One region of the Cytobacillus sp. FSL R7-0696 genome, then DNA from elsewhere that is predicted to be linked to it. Evidence: riboswitches for the same ligand, from Rfam matches in the RefSeq annotation. Region 1 holds a riboswitch; the other holds the start of a gene.
What was found. Region 1 has a riboswitch for cobalamin ahead of metE (5-methyltetrahydropteroyltriglutamate--homocysteine S-methyltransferase). Riboswitches for the same ligand answer to the same signal wherever they lie in the genome.
Positions count from the first base shown of each region.

Region 2: it holds a riboswitch for cobalamin, as region 1 does, so the genes downstream of both, MKX29_RS06380 (ABC transporter substrate-binding protein) here and metE (5-methyltetrahydropteroyltriglutamate--homocysteine S-methyltransferase) in region 1, are expected to answer to the same signal.

Region 1 covers NZ_JBBOWA010000001.1:1,404,011-1,408,304, reverse strand. Annotated here, with positions in the region: gene MKX29_RS07395 (hypothetical protein) at 293-583, shown strand; gene metE (5-methyltetrahydropteroyltriglutamate--homocysteine S-methyltransferase) at 604-2,904, opposite strand; cobalamin riboswitch at 3,050-3,229, opposite strand; SAM riboswitch class I at 3,284-3,396, opposite strand; gene MKX29_RS07385 (hypothetical protein) at 3,602-3,757, opposite strand; partial or broken gene MKX29_RS07380 (glycosyltransferase family 2 protein) at 4,040-4,294, shown strand, end outside.
Region 2 covers NZ_JBBOWA010000001.1:1,210,645-1,214,938, forward strand. Annotated here, with positions in the region: gene MKX29_RS06370 (heme ABC transporter ATP-binding protein) at 1-342, opposite strand, end outside; gene MKX29_RS06375 (FecCD family ABC transporter permease) at 350-1,408, opposite strand; gene MKX29_RS06380 (ABC transporter substrate-binding protein) at 1,374-2,336, opposite strand; cobalamin riboswitch at 2,444-2,623, opposite strand; gene MKX29_RS06385 (hypothetical protein) at 2,677-3,456, opposite strand; gene mgtE (magnesium transporter) at 3,914-4,294, shown strand, end outside.

The DNA.
Region 1 (4,294 bases):
CTTTTATACGGTTGAATCTTCGACGCTTATAAAAGTATATATTTGTAAAAGAATTAATGGTTGGTATAATTTATAGTAAATGACCGTAAATTCGAAATCCTGGATAATAAAAAAGTTCTTTAGAAATGAGCAACATTAAAGTCGAGAACCGTAGCTAATAATGGAGTTCTAGGAAATATAAGCAACGTAAACCCATAAATTACGCGAATGAGCTAATTCCGGAAATTTATATTCCGCAAAGAGCGTTCACAGTCAATCACATACAAATCATAAAGAGAGGATGTATTCATTAATGAAAAAGTTTTTCCTGAATTTTATAAGTATTATTTCTTTTTCTCCCTTTATTACACAAGTCACACAAGAGGATGTTACATATAACATGCGGAAATTAAAGGAGTATAATTGGTTTAATGCTTATTTGCAGAATGAGATATATCAGCACCTCATTACCCATAATGAACGAGTACGGAATTTGATTGGTGGTTTTAACACAAGGAGATTTAATCATCGTCCTTATCAAAAGAAGATGGATAAGAAGTTAAACGCTGTGTTATTGAATGAGGAAATCCGAACGAATGTATAATCGTTCGGATTTCTGTTTGGTTATTCGCCTTTTTTTACAAGTAATTTTTCCCGCGACAGTTTGGCAGCTTGCACCATGACTTTTAGGGCTGCGACGGTTTCGTCAATGCCTCTTGTTTTGAGACCGCAGTCAGGGTTAATCCAGAAAAGTTGTGGGTCTAGTACTTGTAAGGCACGGTCGATGTTTTTCGTTAGTTCGTCGAGTTGTGGCACTCGAGGGCTGTGAATGTCATATACGCCTAGGCCGATACCTTGTTCGTAGGTGCTTTCTTCAAATGAGTGAATCAGCTCGCCATGACTTCTTGATGTTTCAATGGAGATGACATCAGCGTCGAGTGCTTGAATGCTTGAGATAATGTCTTCGAAATCGGAGTAGCACATATGCGTATGAATTTGTGTTTCATTTCTGACAGAAGTGGTGGCTAGTCTAAAAGCATAAACAGCAGCGTTCAGATAATCTTCCCACTTCTCTTGTTTGAGTGGTAATCCTTCACGAATGGCTGGTTCGTCTACTTGAATCATCCGGATACCATTTGCTTCTAGTGCTTCTACTTCTTCTCGAAGGGCAAGGGCAATTTGGTTTGCGACTTCGTAACGAGGGATATCGTCGCGGACAAATGACCAGTTTAAAATCGTAATCGGACCAGTGAGCATACCTTTTACCGGGTGATCTGTTAAGGACTGGGCATAGACTGTTTCTGCAACTGTCATTGGCTGTTCGAATGAGACATCTCCATAAATAATTGGTGGTTTGACACAACGAGAGCCATAAGACTGCACCCAACCGAATTTTGTGAATTGGAATCCGGCTAATTTTTCACCGAAGTATTCGACCATATCTGTGCGTTCGAATTCACCATGAACAAACACATCAAGGCCTAGCTCTTCTTGAATATCAATCCACTTTTTAATTTCCGTTTTGATATATGTTTGATAGTCAGTAGCAGTTAACTCTCCTTTACGCCATTTTAAACGATTTCTTCTCACTTCCTGTGTTTGTGGGAAGCTTCCAATCGTTGTTGTAGGTAGGAGTGGTAGTTGGAAGGCTGTTTTTTGTGCTGCTTGACGAACAGAATAAGGTGCTTCGCGCTCTGCTAGTGATGATGGTAAGTTTTGAATGGCTGTTTGTACTTGTTGATTGTTTCTAATAGAAGATTGATTTAGCGCCTCGATAGCAGTTCGTCTCTTGTTTACCTCATCTTGGATTTGCTCTTTTCCTTCTCTTATTCCTTTTGTTAGCACTACGATTTCTTGTAATTTTTCATCAGCAAAGGCGAGTGCGGTCTTTAATGTATGATCAAGTGTTTCTTCAATTTTGACTGTAACGGGTACATGCAATAAGCTGGATGAAGGCTGGATGATTAAGCGATCCTTCGGAACAATTGCTGTAATTTCTTCTAGAAGAGAGAGCTTATTATCAAGTTTGGCGCCCCAGATATTACGGCCATCGATGACACCTGCAGCTAATACTTTATCACTTGGGAAGCCGAATTTTTGTAAGGAAGCGAGGTTTTGACCTGCATCATGGACAAAATCAAGGCCGATCGCTTGCACAGGTAAAGAGGTAACAGCTTCATAATGAGTGATGCTTTCAAAATACGTTTGTAAAATGATATTTATCTGTGGTGCTGCCTCGTGTAATGTTTGGTAAACTGCTTGATAGAGTGAGATGTCTTCTTCTGTGAGGGTAGTGGCTAAAATAGGTTCATCGATTTGCACCCACCAGGCACCTTCTTGCTGTAATTCTTTTAAAATTTGTGCATAAAGAGGAACGAATTGATTGACGATTGATTTGAATTCACTTTCTTTGTAGCCTTTTGATAATTTCACAAAAGTAATCGGGCCCAAGATAACCGGTTTTCCGTCGATTTCAAGCTTCTCTTTTCCTTCTTTATAAAAGGCAAGTGGCCGGTTTTCAGCAAGTGTTGGCTTGAGGTTGGTGAGTTCTGGCACGATGTAGTGATAGTTTGTGTTAAACCATTTGGTCATTTCAGCTGCCACGGCATCTTTGTTCCCTCTGGCAATATCAAAATACGTTTCAATATCAACCTTCCCACCTCTGTATGTAAAACGCTCAGGAACAAGTCCAAACATCACAGCTGTATCGAGGACATGATCATACAGTGTGAAATCACCAACCGGGATGAGATCAACGCCAAGTTGTTTTTGTTTCTCGAGAGAGGATAAACGTATGACTTCCATTTGTTGCAGAAAAGTCTCTTTATTCAACATACCACTCCAAAATTGTTCTAGAGCTTTCTTCCACTCCCGCTTCTCGCCAATTCTTGGATAACCTACATTTGAGCTTTTTACTTCAGTCATTTTAAACACTCCTTTTATGATTGTATTTTCTCAACAAACAATCTCTCTATCTATTATTAAATGAGAGATTCATACGCAATAAAGAGTTGAGACCATTTGATTTGCTCAACACGTATTCATCACTCCTCTCTATGCATCCGTAGAGTCTAAGTGCAAACAACAGACAGGTCTCCTGACTTCAGATCATCGCTTGTTATCCCTTCCCATTTTAATTATGAAATAGTGGTTAATGATAAGTCGCTCTCCTTCACAGTGGCGGGACCGTGCCGGCATTCCACCGGGCTTCCCTTTTAAGCAATCATGCATCCGTTGCCTTTGTTATTTAGTTTTGAAGATACAAAAGACCTCTCTAAATTAAAAATAGAGAGGTCTTTATCCTCTCTTATTTGCCAAAGCTATTACACTTTGCAGGAATTAGCACCTTTTTAACAAATAATTGTTAAAGGTTGCTGGGTTTCATCGGGCCAGTCCCTCCACCTCTCTGAATAAGAGAATTACATATTTATAATATTTTGAATTTTACAGATATATTAGCATAATAAATGGAAGCTGTCAAAATAAATTCTTCATGAGTGATATATATCATCAGATTCAAGCCACTTGCGAAATTTATGTAGATGGTAATAATGCTTGCCATTAAGAATGACTTTTGGTGCGTGAGGATGCTTCTGTAATAGATCCTTCATGTCTGCTTCACTTAAATAAAGTAAAGATGAAGGTGGCTTTGCTCCACAAGTAAATGATTCATATTACCTTCATTTTTACTACTAAATTGCTTCAACCCATTGCCTATGAAATAGCCAAGTAATGCTAAACCGACGGCAATCCAAATAAAATTCAACTCGAATTCCAATTTGTAATCCCCCTTAAATACATATATATCTACTTTAACATCTCCTAACGAATAGTAATAATCTATTTTTTAGTGCCGAATCCGATCAATGCCCCCATAATTAAACCAATCTACCCTGTCTATCGCACCATCTTTCATAGATTGTATACTTGTCCGAGAACAAAAATGGCCAAGCTGTATATATTGATATTACTTAGTGTTTTTCTCGGGTTTGTGATGGAAAAGGCTATAGTTAGCACAAAGGAGACTATTAATTTTGCTGAAGGAGAGAAGTGAAGTGTTATGAATCTATCTGTTATTATTCCCATTCAGAATGAAGAATCTACGTTGTCAGCCGTTTTAGAAGAGTTAATGAAGATTGAGCCATATGAAATCATCGCTGTTTTGAATGGTTCAACAGATGGATCGGAGAAAATAGCGGAAGCATTTGAATGTAGAAAGCTTGTTTATAAAGAACCTCTAGGGGTGGATATTGGACGAGCAATTGGTGCAAGGGAGGCAAAAGGAGATACGCTTCTTTTTATTGATGGTGATATT
Region 2 (4,294 bases), 190 kb from region 1:
ATCTTCAGACCATGTTTGGAACCAACCACTTTGATGAGCATAGCGGCCAAGCGATACAATTTCCTTTACTGTATAAGAAAAACTATGTTCGGCATGTTGAGGTAGGACAGCAACGATTTTCGCTATTTCCTTCGTGTTATAATTTTGTACTGGTTGATCTTTTAAATAAACTTCACCAGATGTGACCGGTATAAGACCACTTAGCATCTTTAAAACCGTCGATTTGCCGCTCCCATTCGGTCCAAGTATGCCAAATAACTGTCCTTTCTCTACTTCAAAGGAAACATCATGAATGACCTGCTTGCCTCCATAACCACCGTTAATTTGTCGTAAGCTATACATCATCACATTATCCTCTGCCTTCCGCTCTTCTTTTAATTAGAATGATAGCAAAAACTGGTGCACCAATTAACGCAGTAATGACACCAATAGGTAACTCAGTAGGTGAAATGATTGTTCTTGCAAATAAATCAGCAAGTATTAAAAACCCAGCACCTGTCATCATCGATAAAGGAAGCAAGTGTCTATGGTCTGGTCCCCATAGCAATCTGGTTAGATGCGGAATGACTAAGCCGACAAATCCGATTGTACCTGACACTGCTACAGCGGCACCTGTTAAAATCGATCCGGCAATTAAGACCATCATCTTACGTTTCTGTACATTTACCCCGATATGACGAGCTCTTTCTTCGCCGAATGACATCGCATTTAATTCCTTGCTATTGGCAATGAGCATCGCAGACCCAATGATAAAGAAAGGAAGGATGATTTGAACATAGTCCCAACCTCTCATCGATACGCTTCCTAACAACCACCCAATAATCTGTCTCAGTTCATCCCCCGTTAAAGCAATCATTAAGGAAATAAATGCACCTAGAAAAGAACTGAAGATAATACCGGTTAAAATGATTGTCTCTACTCTCATGCCACGATCAATTTGTCGCGCAAAGAAAAGGACAACAATTATCGTTAGAAAAGCTGTTGTAATACTAAATAACGGTAAAGTAAAGGTGCCTACAAACGGAATGGATAAACCGAGAAAGATCGTTAATACAGCACCAACAGAAGCTCCTGAAGACACCCCCAATGTATAAGGGTCGGCTAAAGGGTTCCTTAATAAACCTTGAAAGGCAGCACCTGCAATTGCAAGTGATGCCCCGACAAAGCCCGCCAATACTACTCTAGGCAAGCGAATATTCATAACAATATTACTATGCATTGGATTAACATCATTACTTATCGGTAAACGTAAGATTTCCGCTCCAATGATATTGAATATATCTAACGGTAGCACTGAAACAGTGCCTATAGAAATCCCCATCATCATTGCTACACATAAGAAAACGAACGCACAGAGATAAGCAACACCTCTATTATTTAAATACTTCTGGGTAAATCGCTTTTGCAAGCTCCTCTACTCCTTCTACAAGTCTAGGACCTGTACGAGTTACCTTATCAGAGTGCACATCATAGACTTGCTTCTCTTTAACGGCTGTTACATCTTGCCAACCTTCTCGACTTAAAAGGGTTTCTACCGCATTTTCCGTATAATACCCGTATGTAGTGATAATCACATCAGGATTCTTTTCGATGACAGCTTCCTCGTCAATTTGTGGCCAACCTTCTTCTTCAATTACATTTTCCGCTTGGATCAAATTGAGCATATCATCTATAAATGTTTTTTGACCGGCAGTATATAAAGAAGGAGCTGCAGAGATTTCAACAAAGACAGATTTTTTCTCTTCAACAGACTTTGCTTTTTCTTCGATTTCTGCCAAACGGGTTTTCATTCCCTCAACTGTTTGACTTGCTTCTTCTGTTGCTCCTGTTGCTTTACCAATCATTTCAATGGAGTCATATACTTCTTTAAAATTCTGTGCATCATTGACAATAAGAACAGGAATACCAGCATCTCTTAATTGATCTAAGCCTTCAGTACTATTATGCGCTCCTGAATTATGTGCTAATACAACATCTGGATTTAAAGCAATAATTGCTTCTACATTAAATTCTTGTCCACCGATCTTTTCAATATCAGCCACTTCTTCTGGATAATTATCAAAATCAGATACACCGACTACCTTCTCACCTAACCCTAATTCGAAAGCGATTTCAGTATTACTCGGGATTAACGAAACAATCGCTTCTGGTTCCTCTTCAATCACCACTTCTTGATCCGCAGCATCCGTTAATGTTACAGGAAAAGCGCTAGTTTCAGTACTCTCTTCAACCTTCTCTTCTCCATCTTTCTTCGGCTCAGCTGTGTCATTCCCACATCCAGCAAGAATACCTGCTGATAGTAAAATCGAGACTAAAAATAAATACCATTTCTTCATGATTGACCCTCCTTAAAATATAAAACATCCCCAGTAGTAGGAGATGTTTGGAAGGAATAATCACGACAAAGAAGCCTTACCAAACACCCCCTATCCTCGTAGGTTACAGTGTTTATGGAAGATAGGCAGGTTTCCTGGCTTATGGTTTATAATCAAAGGCTCCTCCTATAGAACCTATATAGCAGTTGTCTTTGTTTATTAACCAGTTACAGTGGCGGGACCGCATTGGTTTTACACCAATTTCCCCTATTAAGTCAAAAATTGACACCTATTTCCTTAAATCTACAATTTTCTGTCGATTTTATTATACCTTATCATATTTTGTGGTGCATTATTATTTTTATGAATCAGTTACTTGCCATTCTTTCAGTTTTTTATCAAAAACCAATCTCGCGTCTGGCGTGGCTTCCTTCCTCATTGCTTCGAACTCATCATACATATCATCCATATTAGCGAAATCTCCAACTGTCCAGAGCGGTATATTAATTTTTGTACGTGTCTGCTCACTCTGTTCAAAAGAAATCACCAGGCCTTCCTTCATTAAATTTCTTAATGCCCTTAACGCGCCTTCTGGAACTTGTGGATATGTTTTTTTCTTTTTTAGGCCTAATAAAGATTTTTCTACTTTTAAATGCTCCATCTTCATAGCAGCAACGTCGCCAAGCATTTTGTAAAAGTCCTGCCAGTCTCGGTAATAGACCTTATTTAACCAACCATCATCATGCGCTAAATAACAATAACGATTGCTTAAATGGTTATAGAAAGGTTTCTTTAAATGCTCCTTTACATGACTAAGATATAGGAGCTCAGCAATTGCTTGAGCGGGCAATTCATTTAACGATTCTTCCTCCTCGAAATCTATCCAGCAAAAATCACCATAACTATAAACATCTTCGTTTATGAGTGCTGGCAGGTCTTCATGAGCCACCCAATCAAACATGGTATGTACATTCAGTTCCCCATTATCATACTGGTGCTTCACTAATAGAAGATGCCCAGTCCTGTTCTGTAATGATTGCATAAACTCAGAAAATTCAATTCCATAAGAAATAACGGACTGGTCCTTTTCGTTTAATAAGATATAGATGAGATCTCGAACACTATGATTTTTCTTTCGCAATTTAGAAACCTCCGAACTGAAAATAGAAAGACGAAGAGCAAATTCAATAGTACCACCTTAGTTATTACCCTCATACCACACACTATTTCGTTTTACTGCAATAATTTATACTAACTACATGTCAATCATAAACAACCGATACAATGCTTCATTTCATCCATTTCATTTTAGCAAAGATAAGGAAATACGATTATTAAAAAAACATTACAAAATAACTATTTCAATTCCTGAATTTTGTTCATACCCTAAAAAAGCCTTTTTGTATCAAACCAATGATAACATTCCACTTCTAACACATACTATGAAAATAACTAATGGATTAGCATACAATCTTAACTTTTAAACCATATATTACTTTAAAAAAATCATGATTTTCCCAGTTAAAGAATGGTAAGATAAGCATGTAATCTCCGTTTACAATTTAAGGGATATCCTCGGTTGAAAGGACTTGAGCTTTATGATTCAGACGATGACAGAAAACCAAATCGCTTTATTGATCATCAAAGCATTAAAGGATAATAAACAAAAAGAATTTAACAGGATTTTAGATGAACTGCAACCGTATGATATTGCTCAAGCTTATGATCATCTGCCTGAAAAGCATAAAAAACGTTTCTTATTATTTATGACTGCTGACCGCCTTGCCCAGTTGCTAGAGGAATTGAATAAAGACATGCAGCTAGAGGTTTTAAATAAATTAGAAAATGAGAAAACAGGAAAAGTCTTGGATTTAATGGATAATGACGACCTCGCCCTTTTACTTCATGATATGTCAGCTGAGAAAATAGAAGGTCTCCTTGCCGGTATGAAACAAAGTGAATCTCGCATCATTCAGAAT